4 regions of the Ruegeria sp. BB7 genome follow, and region 1 is predicted to be linked to each of the others. Evidence: riboswitches for the same ligand, from Rfam matches in the RefSeq annotation. Region 1 holds a riboswitch; each other region holds the start of a gene.

The links. A riboswitch is a leader RNA that binds a small molecule or an ion and turns the genes downstream of it on or off. The one in region 1 is predicted to bind cobalamin.
Region 2: linked by a shared signal. The riboswitch ahead of ACR0D7_RS17510 (DUF1636 family protein) and the one ahead of ACR0D7_RS17345 (hypothetical protein) in region 1 are both predicted to bind cobalamin.
Region 3: linked by a shared signal. The riboswitch ahead of ACR0D7_RS15990 (CbtB domain-containing protein) and the one ahead of ACR0D7_RS17345 (hypothetical protein) in region 1 are both predicted to bind cobalamin.
Region 4: linked by a shared signal. The riboswitch ahead of ACR0D7_RS16060 (DUF1636 family protein) and the one ahead of ACR0D7_RS17345 (hypothetical protein) in region 1 are both predicted to bind cobalamin.

Annotation. Positions count from the first base shown of each region.
Region 1 covers NZ_JBQFUV010000016.1:50,223-55,069, reverse strand. Annotated here, with positions in the region: gene ACR0D7_RS17355 (DNA polymerase III subunit gamma/tau) at 1-1,569, opposite strand, end outside; gene ACR0D7_RS17350 (protein-tyrosine phosphatase family protein) at 1,703-2,197, shown strand; gene ACR0D7_RS17345 (hypothetical protein) at 2,199-2,606, opposite strand; cobalamin riboswitch at 2,691-2,911, opposite strand; gene ACR0D7_RS17340 (alpha/beta hydrolase family protein) at 3,047-3,904, shown strand; RNA gene ffs (signal recognition particle sRNA small type) at 3,943-4,041, opposite strand; gene ACR0D7_RS17330 (bifunctional 2',3'-cyclic-nucleotide 2'-phosphodiesterase/3'-nucleotidase) at 4,081-4,847, opposite strand, start outside.
Region 2 covers NZ_JBQFUV010000017.1:22,812-27,658, reverse strand. Annotated here, with positions in the region: gene ACR0D7_RS17515 (DEAD/DEAH box helicase) at 1-1,812, opposite strand, end outside; cobalamin riboswitch at 2,010-2,217, shown strand; gene ACR0D7_RS17510 (DUF1636 family protein) at 2,321-2,677, shown strand; gene ACR0D7_RS17505 (ABC transporter ATP-binding protein) at 2,674-3,459, shown strand; gene ACR0D7_RS17500 (ABC transporter substrate-binding protein) at 3,479-4,426, shown strand; gene ACR0D7_RS17495 (FecCD family ABC transporter permease) at 4,452-4,847, shown strand, end outside.
Region 3 covers NZ_JBQFUV010000012.1:69,446-74,292, reverse strand. Annotated here, with positions in the region: gene ACR0D7_RS16005 (cobyrinic acid a,c-diamide synthase CobB) at 1-1,125, shown strand, start outside; gene cobA (uroporphyrinogen-III C-methyltransferase) at 1,122-1,850, shown strand; gene cobF (precorrin-6A synthase (deacetylating)) at 1,843-2,586, shown strand; cobalamin riboswitch at 2,630-2,836, shown strand; gene ACR0D7_RS15990 (CbtB domain-containing protein) at 2,874-3,044, shown strand; gene ACR0D7_RS15985 (CbtA family protein) at 3,049-3,747, shown strand; gene ACR0D7_RS15980 (hypothetical protein) at 3,812-4,306, shown strand; gene ACR0D7_RS15975 (DUF1636 family protein) at 4,303-4,647, opposite strand; gene ACR0D7_RS15970 (DUF302 domain-containing protein) at 4,788-4,847, shown strand, end outside.
Region 4 covers NZ_JBQFUV010000012.1:83,072-87,918, forward strand. Annotated here, with positions in the region: gene cobN (cobaltochelatase subunit CobN) at 1-1,002, opposite strand, end outside; gene cobW (cobalamin biosynthesis protein CobW) at 1,006-2,061, opposite strand; gene ACR0D7_RS16060 (DUF1636 family protein) at 2,058-2,447, opposite strand; cobalamin riboswitch at 2,531-2,740, opposite strand; gene ACR0D7_RS16065 (LysR substrate-binding domain-containing protein) at 2,813-3,697, opposite strand; gene ACR0D7_RS16070 (NAD(P)-dependent oxidoreductase) at 3,800-4,756, shown strand.

The DNA of each region.
Region 1 (4,847 bases):
TTCATAGATCGTCTCGCCACCGCCTTCATTGACGACGGTCACGGCCCAGCGGTTGCCTGTCCAGCGTTGCAGCGCAGAGCCCAGACGCTGAGCCAGTTGGCCGGAGGCACGCTCGGTCGGCTGGAACTCGATGCGACCGGGTTGATAGGCAACCAGCCTCAAGGATCGTTTGACCTCGTCCAGCAGAACGCCATCCCGGTTTGCGCGGATCAGTTCGACCACATGGTCGAAGGTTGGATAGCGTGCCAGAGCCGCTTGCGCATCCTGTGCCAAAGCGGCGCTTGGCCCGCCGGACCCGCCGCTGGCGGGGGCTGCATAAGCAGACGTCACTGTTGCCTGAGGTTGAACGGCCGCATGAGATGGTGTCGGTATCCCACCACCGGGCCCGCCATTTGGAGGTGGCGGAGTGTCCTGCAACCGCTTGATCAGCTCTTCCGGGCTGGGCAGGTCGGCCACATGGGTCAGGCGGATCACCGCCATCTCAGCCGCCATCATAGCGTTCGGTGCGGCGGAGACCTCTTCCAGCGCTTTCAGCAGCATCTGCCACATGCGGGTCAGTACACGCATCGGCAGGGCTTCGGCCATTTGCATACCCCGCGCGCGTTCGTCCGGGGATACGGTGGGGTCGTCGGCAGCATCCGGCGTGATTTTGACAACCGATACCCAATGGGTGATTTCGGCCAGATCGCGCAGCACAGCCAGCGGATCGGCGCCTTCGGCATATTGCCCGCCCAGTTCGGTCAGCGCTCCCGCAGCGTCGCCGCGCAGGATCATGTCCATAAGGTCCAGCACCCGACCACGATCGGCCAGGCCCAGCATCGCGCGCACCTGATCCGCGCTGGTTTCCCCAGCCCCGTGCGAGATCGCCTGATCCAGCAGCGAGGTCGCATCCCGCGCCGAACCTTCCGCTGCGCGGGTGATCAGTGCCAGCGCGTCATCCGCGATCTGAGCATTTTCGGCGGCTGCAATTTTTCTGAGCAGGCCGATCATGTCCTCAGGCTCGATCCGGCGCAGGTCGAACCGCTGACAACGCGACAACACCGTAACCGGCACTTTGCGAATCTCGGTGGTGGCGAAGATGAACTTCACGTGCTCGGGCGGTTCTTCAAGCGTCTTGAGCAGCGCGTTGAAGGCGCTGGTCGAGAGCATGTGAACCTCGTCGATGATATAAATCTTGTAGCGCGCGCTGGCGGCGCGATAGCGGACGCTGTCGATGATCTCGCGAATATCATTCACACCGGTCCGGCTGGCGGCGTCCATTTCCATCACGTCGACATGGCGGCCTTCCATGATCGCCACGCAATGCTCGCACTGGCCGCAGGGTTCGGTCGTTGGCTTGCCCTCGCCGTCCGGCCCAATGCAGTTCATGCCTTTGGCGATGATCCGCGCCGTGGTGGTTTTGCCGGTGCCGCGGATACCGGTCATGATGAAAGCCTGAGCGATCCTGTCAGCCTCGAATGCGTTTTTAAGCGTGCGAACCATCGCGTCCTGGCCAACGAGGTCGGCAAAGGTTTCCGGACGGTATTTACGGGCAAGAACCTGATAGGCGGGGCTGGGCGTGTCGTTCATGTCTGCTCTGTCGGATTCGGGTTCCGATGCAGCGTAGAGACCCCTGCGCCCCGCGTCCACAGCAGGCTTGGGTGAATTTCGGTTTGCAGGGCAGATTGCGCATCTTACAAGCTGTGTCTGAGGAGGACCCGGAGTGAGCCAGTTTGCAATTTACGCTGTACGCGTGGGAAATGGCACCGTTGCCCTGTCGCCGCTGCCGGGGCGCGGTGGCTGGTATGCGCGGGATATGGGCGTCATTCGCGACTGGCAGCCGACTCTTGTGATCTCGATGACCACCGAGTTTGAAATGCAGCAGGAGGGCACAGGCGGTTTTGGTGATGACCTGCGGGCGCACAATATCGAATGGGCACATTTGCCGGTTGCGGATTTCGGAGCGCCGTCCACAGCGACAGATGCCGCCTGGTCTAAGGTCAGCGCAGCTGCCACGCGCATTCTGTCCCGCGAGGGGCGGGTGCTGGTGCATTGTCGGGGCGGCTGTGGCCGGTCCGGGATGATTGCTCTACGCCTTATGGTCGAGCATGGCGAATCCCCAGAGAAGGCGTTGAACCGTTTGCGAGCAGTGCGGCCCTGCGCCGTCGAGACCGATGGCCAAATGGATTGGGCCAGCCTTCCGCAGACAAGCGGCTAGTCTATAGCGCGAGCTGTTGTTCTGTCTGGGCTACCGGCTTGGAGGGAATCGCCGTGACCTCTAGCATGGCGCAGGGCAGCGCGGCCAACATTCCCGCAGGGCGCATGACCATGTCAGGGCCGAACAACATATCCGCGTAGTCGTCCAGCGATTCGAGTGACGCATCATAGCTTGTGCCACAAAAGACCCGAATCTGATCCTTTTGCGCTCGGAACCGTGCGGTGCAGCCTTCGGCGCAATGGGTCAGGTCGCTACTGCCGTTGAACTCAAACTCAGGGGTCGTTGCAAGGGCGGCGGCGTCCATCGCCTGTACAACAGCGCGCGCCATCTGCGCTAGTGCCGGGCAGTTTCCTCCGGTGCGTTGGCAGACCGTTGCGGTGAATTGGTGTGTCCTTGTCTTCCAGATCATCTTGCGCCCTCCGCGCGTGGGACGAGGGGCATGGATCAGGTGTGACAGCGTGCTGACAACCTGCCCGGACACCCCGCCCGAGTTTCGGTTTTTCGTTCGATGGCAGGTCTCCTGACTTGCGGGTCATTGCTTTGCCTACCTTCCCAGCCTTGTGGCCAGTGGTGTTTCGGCATTGCTCACCGCTTACAGTTGCGGGGGCAGTCGCGGCTTTGGTTCGTTCCGGCATAGCCAAGCAGAACCGCACCGTGTTCCCTTTTCATCCCGCCCCGAAACCGGGGGCGGGAACCATCACGTCATCGCTAATTGGTTCGGGTGGTTTGAGTCAAGCGGCCTTTGACCATGGCCGAGCGGACGTTTGGTCATGCTGAAACGGGATTGACTTGAAGGGGTGATCCGTGCGGTTTGAAAGGGTGAACTGATTAGTTCAGATTGAGGGCGACATGCTGGACAACGCAAAGGCCGTATTGACCGAGGACTTTCTGTTTCAATCAGGTTCGACCAATTTGTCAGCTCGGTTGTACCTGCCGATGAATGAGCCCCAGACCGCTGTGATCATCCATGGCGCGACCGGCGTACCGCGGGATTACTACCAGCATTTCGCCCGCTGGCTCGCTGCCGATCGTGGCATGGCCTGCTTGACTTATGACTATCGAGATTTTGGTCATTCGCTTGAGGGGCCGCTCAAGAATTCACACGCCACGATGGCGGATTGGGCATTGATCGACATGCCCGCCGCTCGGGCCGAGATGCGGCGGAGGTTCCCCAACGCGCAACAGTGGAGCATCGGCCATTCCGTCGGCGGGATGCTGGGGCCGATTCAACCTGATATCGACCAAATCGACCGTATGATCTGTGTCTGTTCCGGCCCGGTTACAGTGTCAGATCATCCCTGGCCCTACAGAGCATTGGCTTTGCTGTTTTGGTACGGCCAGGCACCCTTGGCCGTCAAAGCTCTGGGATATTTGCCCGGCAAGGCGTTGGGGTTCGGGGCAGACTTGCCCGCTAGCGTCTATTGGCAATGGCGCAGTTGGTGTACCGCGCCGCGCAACTACCTGCCCGAAATCGGCGTTACTTTGCCCGACGCGCGCTGGACGCAAATGGATACGCCAGTGGATTTGTTTACTTTTGAGGATGACGACGTTGTTCCGCCAAAAGCGGTTTGGCGACTGGCTGATCTTTATGGGCCCAATGCACGTCGCCATCTGCTGTCACCGACTGAGTTTGGCTTGTCCAAGGTTGGCCATATCGGCGCATTCGCGCGTCGCAGCGCGGCCGTCTGGCCACGGTTAATCGACTAATCTACTGGCCCGTTTGGTGCGAATATGTTGGGGAATTGAAGTGAGAGGTTGGACATCGACCCAAGCGGGGCTCGTTGTGGCTGCTTCCTTCCGGACCTGACCAGGTTGGCGAGGCGCTCGCCCGCGCCAACCTCTCATCGGTCGATATAGGCAATGACCGGGGAAAAGACAAGCCGTCAGAGCGTCAAGCGGATCAGTAGAAAACCTTCATCGTCTTTACCGACCACTTGTGGGTTGTATTCTGCCAACTCTTCCAGATGCGCTTGGGCCATTGGTCCGGTGCGCAGCAACGCCTTTGAGCCGGGCTGAGACATCAGGTGAAAGGGGCGCGGGGCGTGCTGCAGCGGGTCTTGTGGCAGATCGCCGGACAGGTAATCCCGCAAGATGCTCTGGATCGGTAGCATGGGCAGCGCAATGGGTTCTGCCTGTTCGACAAAGGGGAAATGACCGCCCCCATTGGCGCGGTAATTGTTCAACGCGACAACAAAGTGCTGATTGGGCAACAACCGCCGACCTTCGAAGTGAATATTGCGAATTCGTCGATGCGCCGGGTTGATCAGGCGTCCGCTGGCCTTGAAACGCGGGGGCTGCGACAGGTCGATCTGGTAGGTAAGCCCCAACAAGACATCAAAGTTATGCCCCGCCCGGTCCAAGGCAATCAGTTCGTCTTGCTGCCCGGGCGAGATCTGGTTGAAAACCCCGGCGGACATTTCCAACCAATCGCTGATCTGCTCGGCAGTCACCACCACCGCCTGTAATTCATTAGGGAAAACATACAGATCGTTGACATGGCGCAAACACAGTTGGCCAGAGGGAACGTCCGTGTAGTGCCTGGGGCCAGCCCTGCCTCCGAATCTTGAAGGCGCTACCGCTGACAAAAGGGGTAACTCGGCAAGGCTTGTGCCGTGCAGATAGGGACGCAGGGCAGCGGCTTGGGCTGCTG
Region 2 (4,847 bases), on a different contig from region 1:
ACCTTTTGGACGGTCGCTGGCGTTTTTTCGATTTGGTTTCTTGGCCTGTCCAGTGCGATTGGTGTCATCACGGTTAGGCTTGGCATTTTTTTCCGTTTTTTCGGGCCGCGCTACAGCTTTCTTCTGTCGCGGTTTGGCAGGTTGCGGCTCAACAAGGCGAGGCGGTTTTCCCTCGGCTTTTGCCGGGCTTCTTTTGCCTTTTGTGCCGCGCTTTGGACCCGACTTACCAGATTTTGAAAGATCGGGTGCTGTCTCCAACCTTACGATGTCTTTCGTGCGTTCGACCTTCATATCTGGTCCGATGGCCTTCAAGAAACCGGGTACGCTGCTTTCACGTATTTCTATGTAGGTCACGTCCTCTGCGATGCGGATCGCGCCAATATCGGCCTTGGTGATATTCCCGGCCTTACACACCATTGGCAGAAGATAACGTGGAGACGCATTTTGATTGCGCCCCTCAGACAATGAGAACCACACGCTCGGCCCAAAATCTGCCTGTGACCTTGGCGCAGCTGTAGCCACGTCGCTCAACTCTTCGGGCGCGGAATGTTGGCCTTTGTATTGCCGGACATATGCGGCAGCAAGTTGCTCTGGCGTGAACTTCGCCACCAGTTCATCCACCGACGCGCGCTCGCTGTCGGCAATGTCTGCCTCCCAGTCATCAGAACCGAACATCCGCGCCAAATCCTGTGCATTGACTTCGTCAGCCGACGGTGCCGCGCCCCATTGGGCGGTAAGTTTGGCGAATTTCAAAAGCCGTTCGGCTTTTTTGACCGAACTCGGAGCAACGATCAGAGTGCTGACACCTTTGCGCCCGGCACGTCCGGTCCGACCAGATCGGTGCAGAAGGGTTTCATGGCTGTTGGGCAGTTCAGCATGGATCACAAGATCCAAATTCGGCAGATCAATCCCTCGTGCCGCGACATCTGTTGCGACACAGACCCGGGCGCGCCCGTCGCGCATCGCTTGCAGGGCATTCGAACGCTCGCTTTGCGTCAGCTCTCCTGAGAGGGCTACAACCGAAAATCCACGGTTTGACAACCGGGCCGTCAAGCGACCCACCATGGCGCGGGTGTTGCAAAACACGATGGCGTTTGGGGCCTCGTAGTACCGCAAGACATTGATGATCGCGTTTTCCCCATCACGAGGGGCCACTTTCATTGCCCGGTATTCGATGTCGGCGTGCTGGGTCCGTTCACTGACGGTGCTGACACGTTCAGCATTCTGCTGGTACCGGGTGGCAAGATTTGCAATGGCGCGTGGGACTGTGGCTGAAAACAGCAGGGTCTGCCGGTCCGTCGGTGTTTCTTCGAGGATGAACTCCAGATCCTCACGGAACCCAAGGTCGAGCATTTCGTCGGCCTCGTCCAGCACCACCGCACGCACCGCTGTCAGGTCGATCGAGCCGCGCATGATGTGATCGCGCAGGCGCCCCGGTGTCGCTACAACGATATGCGCACCACGGGCCAGTGCACGGCGTTCATCGCGCATATCCATGCCGCCGACACAGGAAGTAATGAAGGCACCTGCATCTGCGTAAAGCCAACCAAGCTCTCGCTTGACCTGCATAGCAAGCTCGCGTGTTGGGGCGATAACCAGCGCCAAGGGCGCCCCGCTGGTGTCAAATACTTCTGCCTCGCCCAAAATTGTGGATGCGATGGCCAGACCGAAACCTATAGTCTTGCCTGATCCGGTCTGAGCCGAGACCAGCAAGTCCCGGCCCTTAAGTTCTGGGTCTGATACGGCCTCTTGGACTGGAGTCAGTGTGGTATACCCTTTGCGCGAAAGGGCATCTGAAATTGTCTGTTTCATGGTTCGGCTCTTTTGGGTGCTGCGGCCACCCTCAGAGCGTCCAACAGACGGATCAACGTCGAAGCGCTGTCCATACTGAGAGAAGAACCGGATGTATAGTGTTGATGATTGTGGGACGTGAGAACGACCATTGCGTTTAACCGGCACAGAAACTGATTGCAGTCTGGAAAAACCATTTGACCCAACTCCAGTTCTCGGGCACTCGTTCCCCAGATGGTCCCCGCGGGTGCTAAAGCGGGGTGAAAAGGGAATACGGTGAGGTTGGCCGACTGGCACCAAGTCCGTGACTGCCCCCGCAACTGTAAGCGGTGAGCGACGCCAAATACCCACTGACCCAGAAGGTCGGGAAGGACGGCCAAGCATCGACCCGCAAGTCAGGAGACCTGCCATCAAGTGTTTTAACCAACCCGGGGCGGGGCGTCCTGGAAGGAGGCTTTGATGGCACGTTTCATGCGTGTTTACATGATCGGCACCTTCTGCTTGCGCTTGGCAACAAGTGGAGTGGGTAATGTTGGATACACCTGATCATTTCCTGCTGATTTGTTCGACCTGCAAAGGCGAAGACAACGCAGACGCATTGTGCCAGGCATTGGCTGCGAAGCTGCCTTCGGGTTTTGCACTGCGCAAAATCGCGTGCATGGCGGGTTGTGCACACCCAACGACTGTTGGGTTTCAGGCATCAGGAAAGGCGCAATATCTGTTCGGTGACATTGAAACGGAACAGGACATCAAAGCTTTGGCTGAATTCGCCGGGCAATTTCGCCTCAGCGAAGATGGGTGGACCAGCGCAACAGACAGGCCACCACAGTTATTCGAAAAGACGTTGTCTCGGCTGCCGCGGCTTGAGTTAGGGGAGTGTCGATGAATTCCTCATCCTTCTTGGTTGCCCGGGATCTTGCATATCATGCCCTCAATGGTGACGCCTTGCTGCAGCAGGCATCTTTTGAGTTAGATGAGGGGGCCATTCTGGCCATCGCCGGGCCAAACGGTGCTGGTAAGACTACGCTTCTGAACCTTTTGTGCGGCGCAGTGGATCTGGCGCTGGGGGATGTTCTGGTCAAAGGGCGCAGTCTTCGGCAGATGTCGGCAGTTGAACGCGCACGAAAAATCGCAGTCGTCAGCCAGCAGGAATACCCGGACGGAAGGTTGGCATTGCGGGACTACGTTGCTCTTGGTCAAATTCCGATTCGATCCGATCGCTCGACCGATGAACATGCTACGGAATTGTCGAGAATTTTGCGGCTGACCGGTCTGGGCGCTCTTGCGGATAAAAAAATGGCTGTCCTGTCTGGGGGTGAGCGTCAGCGGGCGCATATTGCGCGTGCCTTGGCGCAGAACCCCTCATTGCTGTTTTTGGACGAGCCGACCAACCATCTGGACCCGGATGCCAAGGGACGGATGCTGTCTCTGGTTGCCGAGTTGGGGATCACCGTGGTGATGATCGTCCACGATTTGGTCATGATCCCTGAATTCGCTACTCATGTGGCGTTGATGAAGTCATCCCGGCTTACCAGTTTTGGCCCTGTGGACGAGGTTCTGACGCCCGAACATGTACGTGAGACTTTCGGTGTCGACTACCTAAGCTTCCACCACGAAGGCCGTGTTATCCCGGCGCTGGATATCCGAAAAACAACTGTTTCAAACTAGACAAAGGAACCTCCTCAAAATGAAGCACATCTGGTCCGTGGCACTTGCCACTGCCATTGCAGGCGGCGCATCTGCAAATGAAGTAACAGTCGATAATTGCGGCGAGCCGCTGGTGTTCGAAACCCAGCCCGAGCGTCTGGTTGTGCATGACATGAACATGACCGATATGGCTTTTGCTTTGGGTTTGCAGGACAAGATTGTCGGTCTGACCGGCATCACAGGTTGGTACAAGACCAGCCCTGAGTTTGATACGCTTCGCGGTGACATCCCCGAGCTTGCGCCAAAATACCCGACGGTTGAAAACCTTGTCGCGGTTGCGCCAGACTTGTTTTTCGCCGGTTGGTACTATGGCATGAAGCCGGGTGGTGACGTCACCCCGGACACGCTGGAACCCTTTGGCATCAAAACCATGATCCTGACGGAAAGCTGCGTGCATCTGGATAAGGACCGCCCCGAGGCCAGCATGGACCTGTTGTTCGACGACGTTCTGCGTCTGGGCAAGGTGATGCATGTCGAAGACAAGGCCGAGGAATTGGTGAGCGGCTGGAAAGACGAACTGGCAGCCATTGAGGCCCAAACCGCGGAATTGCCGAAACCACGTGTCTTCTTGCTGGATGGTCCCGCAGATGCGCCCTTCACCGCTGGTAAGTTCGCTATTCCCGACGCGATGATTACAGCAGCTGGCGGCGAAAACGTAACTCATGACATGGAAACCAGCTGGGGCCGCACGTCGTGGGAATCCGTGGCTGCATCAAACCCGGAATTCCTGGTGCTTTTGGACTATCAGACCGGTAATGGGGCGGCCGATACCTTCAAGTTCCTTCAGGAACACCCGGTTATGTCCCTGACCGACGCCGTGAAAAACGAGCGCTGGATCGGTTTGCGCTACGAAGAGCTGACACCGGGGCCGGCCAATATCGAAGCGATCTCGAAAATGGCTCAGGCCATGCATCCGGGCGTCAACTGATATGGGCCGATTTGGCCTCTTACTCATGTTGAGGGCGGTCGGTCTGGCCGCCCTTTTGCTGATTTCAACCGTGTACGGTACAACTCCAATTCCTACCGTGGATGCATTCGACGCTGTCCTTTTGGGCACTGGTCTGGTCGACGGAGAAATGGCCCCCGCGCATCGGATCGTCTTTGACCTGCGCTTGCCGCGTGCTTTGTTTGCTGCGGTGATTGGTGCCGGATTGGGTATAGTTGGCGTCGTTCTACAAACCACGACACGCAATGATCTGGCCGATCCGTTTCTATTCGGCTTGTCCTCGGGGGCGGCTGCCGGAGCGGTGTTTGTCATCACGGTTACAGGGGATCTTCTGGGTTTCTGGACTCTGCCGCTGGCCGCCTTTTGCGGTGGGTTAGTGGCGTCAGGAATTGTGCTGGCGCTG
Region 3 (4,847 bases), on a different contig from region 1:
TGGGCGATGGATGAGCCGCTGATGAACGCGATTTCGGCACAGGCCGAGGGCGCTGATATCGTTGTGGCCGAAGGCTCAATGGGCTTGTTTGACGGCGTCGCCAAGCCCGGAGAATTGGGGCATGGCTCCAGTGCTGAAACCGCGTTGCGGATGGGCTGGCCAGTCGTGCTGGTGCTGGATGTGGGCGGTCAGGCGCAATCGGCGGCGGCAACGGCGCTGGGTTTTCGGATGTATAACCCCGATCTGCCGTTTGCCGGTGTAATCCTGAACCGCTGTGCCAGCCCACGTCATGAGCGCCTGACCCGATTGGGGATGGAACGCGAGGGACTGCCGGTTCTGGGCGTTCTTCCCCGTCGAGGAGACTTGACCCTACCCGAGCGGCACCTTGGGCTGATCCAGGCGGTCGAGCATCCCGATCTTGAAACGGCGATTGCCGGATATGCCGCATTTCTGCGAGAGCATGTGGATTTGGAGGCGATCAAGATGGCGGCGTCCTCAGGCCCGCAAGGGCCATCGTCCGCCACGCTGCCGCGCCCCCCAGCCCAGCGGATCGCGCTGGCACGCGACGCGGCGTTTTCATTCACCTATCCTCATTTGCTGGAAGGCTGGCGCGCGGCCGGGGCAGAAATACGGCCATTCTCTCCGTTGGCCAACGAGGCCCCAGATCCGGATGCGGATCTGGTCTGGTTGCCTGGTGGGTATCCTGAGCTGCATGCCGGTACACTGGCCGCTGCGGAAACTTTTCTGGCGGGGCTTCGCAGACATGCGGAAACTAAGCCGGTTCATGGAGAATGTGGGGGGTACATGGCCCTAGGTCAGGGCTTGATCGACAAGGATGGCGCCCGTCATCAGATGGCAGGATTGCTGGGGCTGGTGACTTCGTATGAGAAGCGCAAGTTCAACCTCGGCTACCGCAAGGCGGAATTGCTGGCTCAAATGCCTGGCTACGAGGTCGGCTCGGCCCTGCGCGGGCATGAGTTCCACTATTCCTCGATTGTCGAGCAGCCGGACGCTCCGCTAGCGCGCGTGTTTGACGCAGAAGGCGCCGAGGGCCCGCAGACCGGATCGGTACGCGGTTATGTGACCGGCACATTCTTTCACCTGATCGCGGAGGCCTCGGCATGAGCGGGTTTGTGTCCTTCATCGGTTCTGGCCCTGGCGATCCGGAATTGTTGACGCTGAAAGCTGTCGACCGGATGCAAAAGGCCGACGCGGTGTTGTTTGATGATCTCAGCAGCGGCCCGATCCTAAGCCATGCGCGCGAGGATGCCGATTTGGTTGGCGTCGGCAAACGCGCCGGGCGGCCCTCTCCCAAGCAGGACCATGTCAGCCGGTTGCTGGTGGAGTATGCGCAGACCGGTCAGCATGTCGTACGTTTGAAATCCGGCGATGGCGGGATGTTCGGTCGTTTGGAAGAGGAATTGCTTGCCTTGCGTGAAGCCGGGATCGAATACGAAATCATCCCCGGCATTCCATCGGCGGTCGCAGCGGCGGCGGCGGCGGGTATTCCTTTGACCCGCCGGCTGACCGCGCGGCGGGTACAATTCGTCACCGGCCACGACGTTAGCGGCAAGTTGCCCGAAGACCTGAACCTGCCCGCTCTGGCCGATCCTGATGCGACGACTGTGGTATTCATGGGCAAGCGGACGTTTCCTTTATTGGTCAAAACCCTGCACAAACACGGGTTGCCTTTGGACACGCCTGCGATGATGGCCGAATCCGTTTCAACACCAGATCAGAAGCTGCACCGTGCAACCGTCGGAGCACTGTCTGAACAACTGAGCACTGAGATTGGCACAGCCCCGGCCCTGATCCTATATGGCCCATTGGCAGAATTTGACGATGTTTGACCTGACCCTGATAGGTATCGGCACTGGCAACCCGGACCACGTGACCTTGCAGGGTGCGCAGGCCATCCGCGATGCGGATCTGATCCTGATCCCCCGCAAAGGTGAGAATAAGGCCGATCTGGCTGGGTTGCGCGAAGAAATCATCGCGACCGTTACCGACACGCCGCCGCAGATTGCCTATTTCGATATTCCCAAGCGCCGGTCGGATGATGGCTATCTGCGAGGTGTCGATGACTGGCACGATGCGATCGCTTTGCGCTGGCAGGAGGCGATCTCGGCCAATCCCGACGTTCGCCATGTGGCGCTTCTGATTTGGGGCGATCCGTCGCTGTACGACAGCTCTCTGCGAATCGCATCACGGTTGACCCCACAACCGGAAACTCGGGTCGTTCCCGGAATCACCGCGCTGCAGGCTCTGACCGCGGCCCATGCGATTCCGATCAACGATTTGGGTGCGCCCTATGTGGTTACCACTGGACGGCGTATCCGCGATGAAGGATGGCCCGTAAATGCCTCAAAAGTTGCGGTTATGTTGGATGGCGAATGTTCGTTCCAATCCTTGGAGATGGCCGAATATGACATCTGGTGGGGCGCTTACGTCGGTATGAAAGAGGAAATCCTGATCTCGGGGCCTCTGACAGGCGTGGCACAGCAGATTCTAGACACGCGCGCCAGCGCGCGCGCCGATCATGGCTGGATCATGGATATCTATTTATTGAAAAAGCGCGTGAACTGACGAAATAGGTCGCAAATGACGATTGCGCCGCAACCATCAAAACGTCTAAATGAAGGTGTCTGGTCCCGCCGGAGGCATCCGGAAGCTAAGAGGGAATTTGGTGCGACCAATGCGTTGGTCAAAACCAAAGCCGCCCCCGCGACTGTAAGCGGTGAGCCCTGTTCAACCAGCCACTCCTGTTTTTCAGGGGGAAGGCGAACAGAGGCATCGACCCGCAAGCCAGGAGACCTGCCAGGCATGTAATTGAAACACCGGCCGTCGGGTGCGGCGGCAAAGGAGAACTAAAGATGGCAACACTAACAAAAACAGCATCCGCCGCGCGCACAGGTTTTGTACCGGTCATGTTCGCAGTGGTTCTGGGTCTGGGCATCGTCACACTGACCGGTCACGTTCAGGCCGCAGCACTGCACGATGCTGCGCATGACGTCCGTCACGCGACCGGCTTCCCCTGCCACTAAGACCATGTTCAGTCGTATACTGACCAGCGCGTTGTTCGCTGGTGCTGCAGCGGGGCTGATAGCCGCCTTGCTGCAGTTGGTCTTTGTGCAACCCGTTTTGCTGCACGCTGAACTGTACGAATCTGGTGAGCTGGTGCATTTCGGAGCCGAGGCCGTTTCAGCGCATCCGGAATTGCCGGGCATGTTCTCCGAACTGACCCGTGACGCGCTCAGCGTTATCTTCACCATGCTGACTTATACCGGTTACGCGCTGATGATGGTTGCCCTGATGTCGGTGGCTGAAGGCAATGGCCACAAGATTGATGGCCGTACCGGCGTTCTGTGGGGTCTGGCGGGCTTTGTCGCTTTCCACCTTGCACCAGGGTTTACCCTGGCGCCCGAAGTGCCCGGTGTGGCAGCAGCTGACGTTTACGCACGTCAGGTCTGGTGGTTTGCGACAGTTGGCGCAGCGATCGTAGCGATGTGGTTGATCGCCTTTGGCAGCAACCTGATCAGCTATGTCGTCGCGGCCGCCCTATTGCTGGCACCGCACCTGATCGGCGCGCCTGAACCCGATGTGTTCACTGGCCCTGTCCCGACCGAGATTGGCGCCCTGTTCGCAGCCCGTGCCTTTGGCATCGGTCTGGTGGCCTGGGTTCTGGTTGGCGCTTTCGCCGGTTATTTCTGGCAAAGCGAAGGCAAGCGCATCGACGCGACGGCCTGATCGTTTCATCCGTTGCGCGCCGGGTTCCGCCCGGCGCGTTTCTTTTTACCTGTTAGGAAAGAAAATGGCTCGCTCACTTGCCCTATTTGCAATCGGTCTGGTGTTCGGCGGTGGCGCAGGATTCGTGCTGGCCGCAGCCAACGGCGTCACGTTTGACGGCCACGACCACGGCGACCCCGCACATCACGGCGGTGCTCATGCCGAGGCGATGGCACATGACCACTCAACTGCCGTGAACCTGCCCGCAGGCCCGGACGCGCCCGGACTGGAAATTGCGCTGACCCAAGATCCGATGGCCGGGTGGAATCTGCACGTCCTGCCGCAAAACTTCCGGTTCTCACCGGAAAACGCTTCTGCCGCCGACAAGGAGGGCGAAGGTCACGCGCATGTCTATGTAAATGGCGAGAAACTAGCCCGTCTCTATGGCAACTGGATGCACATCCCTGATTTGCCTAAGGGTGAGGTCAAGGTCTCGGTCTCACTGAACGCCAACAGCCACAGCCCGCTGACAGTCGACGATGTTCCGGTCAGTGCTGCAATCACCGTTCAGGTCGATTAAAGCGCCGGTATACGCGCACGCAAACACATCCGAAGCCGCCCGCAAGGACGGGCGTCTTCGATCCAACCAGCGGGGCTATCCAGATAGGTTTTACAGGTTGCGGCGATGTCCTCGGCATCCGCAACGACATTGATCCCTGAAAACACATACGAAGCCCGGCCAACAGATTGCAGCGCCAGCGCGGTCGGTTCGGTGCAGCCGCTGAAACAGGCGTGATCCGAGACCTCAACACGATCTTCCAATCCGGCACGAGACAGAGCTGCGCCCACGGCCTGGTGCTCGGCCGCGCGGTCGCGCTGGCCTGAACAACTGCTGCAGATCAAAAGGTGTATCCGGTCCACACGCGGCCTCATCCTGTATCGTCCGCATGTTTCTGAGGGTTTATGGCCGTTTCCGCAATCCTGAATGCAAAAGGATTGTAGGTGCGCCCATCGGGGATTTCTGTCATCACTTGGTCAGTCACACAAAACGAGGCCCCGACATGCGCGCAATATTGGCTTTGCTCTGCCTTCTGGCCCTGCCCGTCCTAGCGGATGAACCG
Region 4 (4,847 bases), on a different contig from region 1:
TTCCTTGAACGAGGCGATGCCCGCCGAGATCCGCCCGTCCACCTCGGGTAGCACCACATGCATGGCAAGGTCGGCTGGGGACAGCCCGCGTTCTGCCTCGGCCCAGGCTTTGCGGCGCGAGGTGGCGAGCGCCACCTGAAACACCGGTACGTTGGCGGCGTCCAGGGGCGAGGTGCCCGATGCGCCTTTGCCAGAGAAGGAAGTGGCGTTGATAATCGCCGAAGGGGCCAGCTCAACGACCTGTTCCCGCAGCCAATCCGCCGAAGAAGGGGCTTTCAGCGAGGGGGCGAACAGGCCTACCGCCTCAAACCCGCGCGCGCGGAAGCTGCGGATCAGGGCGGCAACCGGAGCTGTGTCTGCAGATGTTAGATAGGCACGGTAAAAGGTGACAATGATGCGTTTCGCGTCGCCGGAAAAGGCGGTGTCCACCGGGATCACGCCACGGTCTGGGCACCATGCACCGCACTCGGGCAGGGTCTTGGCGCCCATCACTGGACCGGCATAGAGCCCCGCTGCCAGCGCCATTTGCGCCAGGGCGGCTTGTGCCGCGACCTCTCCGCCGGTGTCGCAGAGATGCGCCAGACGACGCAGGGTCGAGACGGGCAGGGTGGAATACTCATCCAGCCGCGTGTCCTCGCGCCCATCCGCAGGCAGCACCGCCAGCGCGATGCCCTTGGCCTGCGCCAGCGCCAGAACCTGCTGCAGGCCATAGGACCAATAGGGTACGCCGCCAATCAGACGGATCAGGATGCCTTTGGCACCCTCCAAAGTCTGTTCGACATAGGTATCGACAGACAGCGGATGCTTCAGCGCCGTCAGGTTGGCCAGCCGCAGTGTCGGCATCCGCCCCTCAGGGTCGCCACCACGATGCCAGCCCGCTGCGAAAGCTCCGAGGTCACTGTCGGAAAAGGACAACACCACCAGATCCGCCGGGCTCTGGCCCAGATCGGTCGGGGTCTCGGTTTCTTCTAACCCGTGGCTTTCGCGGAAGACGACGTGCATGGTTTACTCGGCAGCTTCGGTCACACCCACAAGGATATCGCGGATTGCGGCCTCTTTGATGTCGTCATGCTCGGCAATGACCACCAGACGCGAGCGACGCTCTTCGCCGGGTTCCCATGGGCGGTCGTACTGGTGGCGCACGCGGGCACCGACGGCCTGCACCAGCAGGCGCATGGGTTTGCCCTGAACGGCGGCGTAGCCTTTGACGCGCAGGATGTTCAACTCCTTGGCCAGACGTTCAATCTTGGCAACCAGATCGGCAGGGTCGGACTGTTCGGGAAGTTCGACGATAATGCTTTCGAAATCGTCATGCTCGTGGTCGTGGTGGCCGTCATGATGCGAGGGACGCGCCTCCATGTCATCCTCGGCAGCGGCCTCCAGACCCAGCACGACGCGCACGTCCACGACGCCCTCGGCCACTTCAACCACGGGCAGCGGGCGCGGGGCTTCGGCGGCGATGACTTCCTTAGCTTTGGCAACGCCTTCGGGACCGGCCAGATCTGGCTTGGTCAGCAGGATAATGTCGGCACAGGAGATCTGATCCTCGAACACTTCGGACAGAGGCGTTTCATGGTCGATCGAGTCATCGGCCAGGCGCTGGGCGTCTACGGCCTCGACATTCGGGGCGAAGCGACCGGCGGCGACGGCCTCGGCATCGGCCAAAGCGATCACACCATCCACGGTGATCTTGGACCGGATATCGGGCCAGTCGAACGCCTTCAGCAGCGGTTTTGGCAGGGCCAGACCTGACGTTTCGATCAGGATGTGATCGGGGCGCGGCTCCAGCGCCATCAGGGCTTCGATTGTTGGGATGAAATCATCGGCCACGGTGCAGCAGATGCAGCCGTTTGCCAGTTCCATGATGTTCTCAGCCGGGCAATCCGGAATTGCACAGGATTTCAGGATATCGCCATCTACGCCTACATCGCCGAACTCGTTGACCACAACGGCCAGACGCTTGCCTTGAGGGTTCTGCATCAGGTGTTTGACCAGCGTGGTCTTGCCCGAGCCCAAAAAGCCGGTGATCACAGTAACGGGGAGTTTTTCCAGATTGCTCATTTCGGGGCTCCAATCGGGGGAATGCGCGAGGCGCAGTTTTTGCGGAAATGCTCGGGACGCTCACGCCATTTGACCAAGCCGTCCTCGGTGGCCAGATACTTGGTCGCTCCGTCGACGATGACGTCAACGTGGTCGGTTTCGTTCAGGTTCTCATAGACAAAGGTCCAGCGGTCTGCCCCGCCGCGCAACACGATGGAACAGCCCTGATCGCAGTTCGACAGGCACTCGACCGGTTTCAGCGTGATGCCCTCGGGCAAGTCCGCCCGTTCCAGGGCTTTATGCAACAATGTGCCGGGGCGCTGGTCGTCATCCTCGACGGGCAGGCCACGGCGGCACGTGGTGCAGACCAGCAATTCGACTGGTGCAGTATCGGTCACGTCTCTCATCCCCCCAAATCCTCTTCGCGGGGGACGGGGTTTCATGCGGGCCACGTCTGCACATGGGCCCGACACCGGATCACCCCGTCCGGTTTCAACTTCGGGCGCTGGCAGGTCTCCCGGCTTGCGGATATAGGGGCGTAAGCCCCGGCAGATGTCCCGCCTTCCCGGCCTTGTTGGCCAGTGGCTTTGGGCACCCTCTCCGGTCACGGTCGCGGGGGCGGCTGCGTTTGGCGGATGATCCGTTGACGCATTCCCTTTTCATCCATCCAAAGATGGACACCAGCGCGTCGGACATGCGGCACGGGCAGGGGGGTTGTCAAGCACGAGGTATGGGTTGCTCTTGCTCAGGTCAGAAAAGCGACCAGCCTATGTCAATCAGCGGCATCCAGCGCAATCCGATCCCGCAGCCACGCGCAAAACAGCCCCGCGGCCGCTGTCGGCTGGGCAGCTCCCTGCGCGCTGATCAGATAATGTGACTGAGCAAAGGGAATCGCAGGGCCTGTAATTTCAAGCGGTGCACCCTGCCGGATCGCGTTTCGCGCAAACCGTTCCAGAATCGTCGCATAGCCAGCGCCGGCCATGACAAGCTGCAGCGCAGCCACCGAAGTGTCCACCGAATGCTGAGGCGCTTGATCCGGGGGTGCGATGTTATTGGCCTGAAAATAGCGGGCCCAGTTGTCTTCGTATCCAAGGATATGAATCAGAGGGCCCTTTTGCAGGTTGTTACACGTCGGCAAGCCGCCCCCAGCCCGGCTCACCGGCACCAATTTTTCTTCGGTCAGTTTCTCGGAGATCACCCCAGGCCAATCGCCATAACCAAGCCGAATTTCTACATCCACATCTCCGGGCGCGATGCTGTCATTCCAGATGTGTGAGACCAGTCGCACAGGGATTTCCGGGTGCCGCACGGTAAAGTCAGGCAGTTCTGCAGCTATCCAATACGTTGCAGTTGATATCGCCGCGCGGATTGTCAGGGTCTGCCGTGAGGCAGGGCCAAACAGACTGTTGGTGGACAGCGCGATATCTGCCAGAGAGCGCCGGACCGTCAGCGAATAGGACTGTCCAAGTTCGGTTAGTTCCAACCTCCGCGCGTTCCGGGTGAATAGTTTTTGCCCCAGTTCGGCCTCAAGCGAGCGGATGTGTAATGAAACAGCCGTCTGCGTCAGGCCAAGTTCCCTCGCTGTGGTGGTAAAATTCAGATGCCGTGCTGCGGATTCAAAGCTGCGCAACCATGTGGGATTTGGCAGGCGATCCATTTAGCACCAAAATTATTTGACCATATATTGGCATATTAATCATTTTTGTTTCTAGCGGGCAACATAGATACTTGGCCCAAATACGACCGTCAGGAGGTAAACATGAAAGTTGGATTTATCGGTTTGGGGAATGTCGGCGGTAAACTGTCAGGATCGCTTTTGCGCAACGGAATTGACCTGACGGTCCATGACCTCAACCCCGATCTGGTGGCCGAATTCGTGGCCAAAGGTGCCAAAGCAGCCGAAAACTCTGCGCAAATGATGCGGGATTGCGATGCCGTCATTACCTGCTTGCCATCACCCGCCGCCTCTGACGCGGTCATGCAAGAGATGCTGTCCGAAGTCGGACCGGGCAAAATCTGGATGGAGATGTCAACCACCGATGAGGCCGAAGCCAAGCGACTGGGGACCATGGTAATCGAACGCGGAGGCGCTGCGGTCGATTGCCCCGTGTCCGGCGGTTGCCACCGTGCAGCAACCGGCAACATCTCGATCTTCGCCGGATGTGATCGTGCGACGTTCGAGCAAATCCTGCCCTTCCTCACCACCATGGGTCGGCGTGTGCTGCACACGGGCGAATTAGGCTCGGCCTCGGTTCTCAAGGTGCTGACCAACTATCTTGCCACCGCAAACCTGATCACCTGCGCCGAGGCGTTGGTAACAGCCAAGGCCGCAGGCATGGACCTCAATACCACATATGAGGCGATCAAGATTTCTTCGGGAACCTCGTTTGTTCACGAAACCGAAAGCCAAGTTATTTTGAACGGGTCGCGTGATATTTCGTTCACGATGGATCTGGTGAAAAAGGACATTGGCCTGTTTCAGGACGTCGCCGACCGCGCTGGGGTGCCGTTGGAGATAAATCCGGTGATGATCCAAATCTTCGAAGACGGCATTGCCCGGTTCGGTGAACGCGAGCTTTCCCCTAACATTATCAGGCGGTTGGAAGAGGCAACGGGGCTGGATATCACGGCGCCGGGTTTTCCACCAGAGATGTTGGATGATGAGCCTGAGGAACCGGGATATGAGGTTGTTCCACAGGGGCGTGGAGTCGAATAACAGAGGATACACTAAATAATATGGGCGGTATGTGATGTTGTAGGAGTGGAGGCGAGTACCTGTTTTGAAGTCGAACTGGTGCAGAAAAATT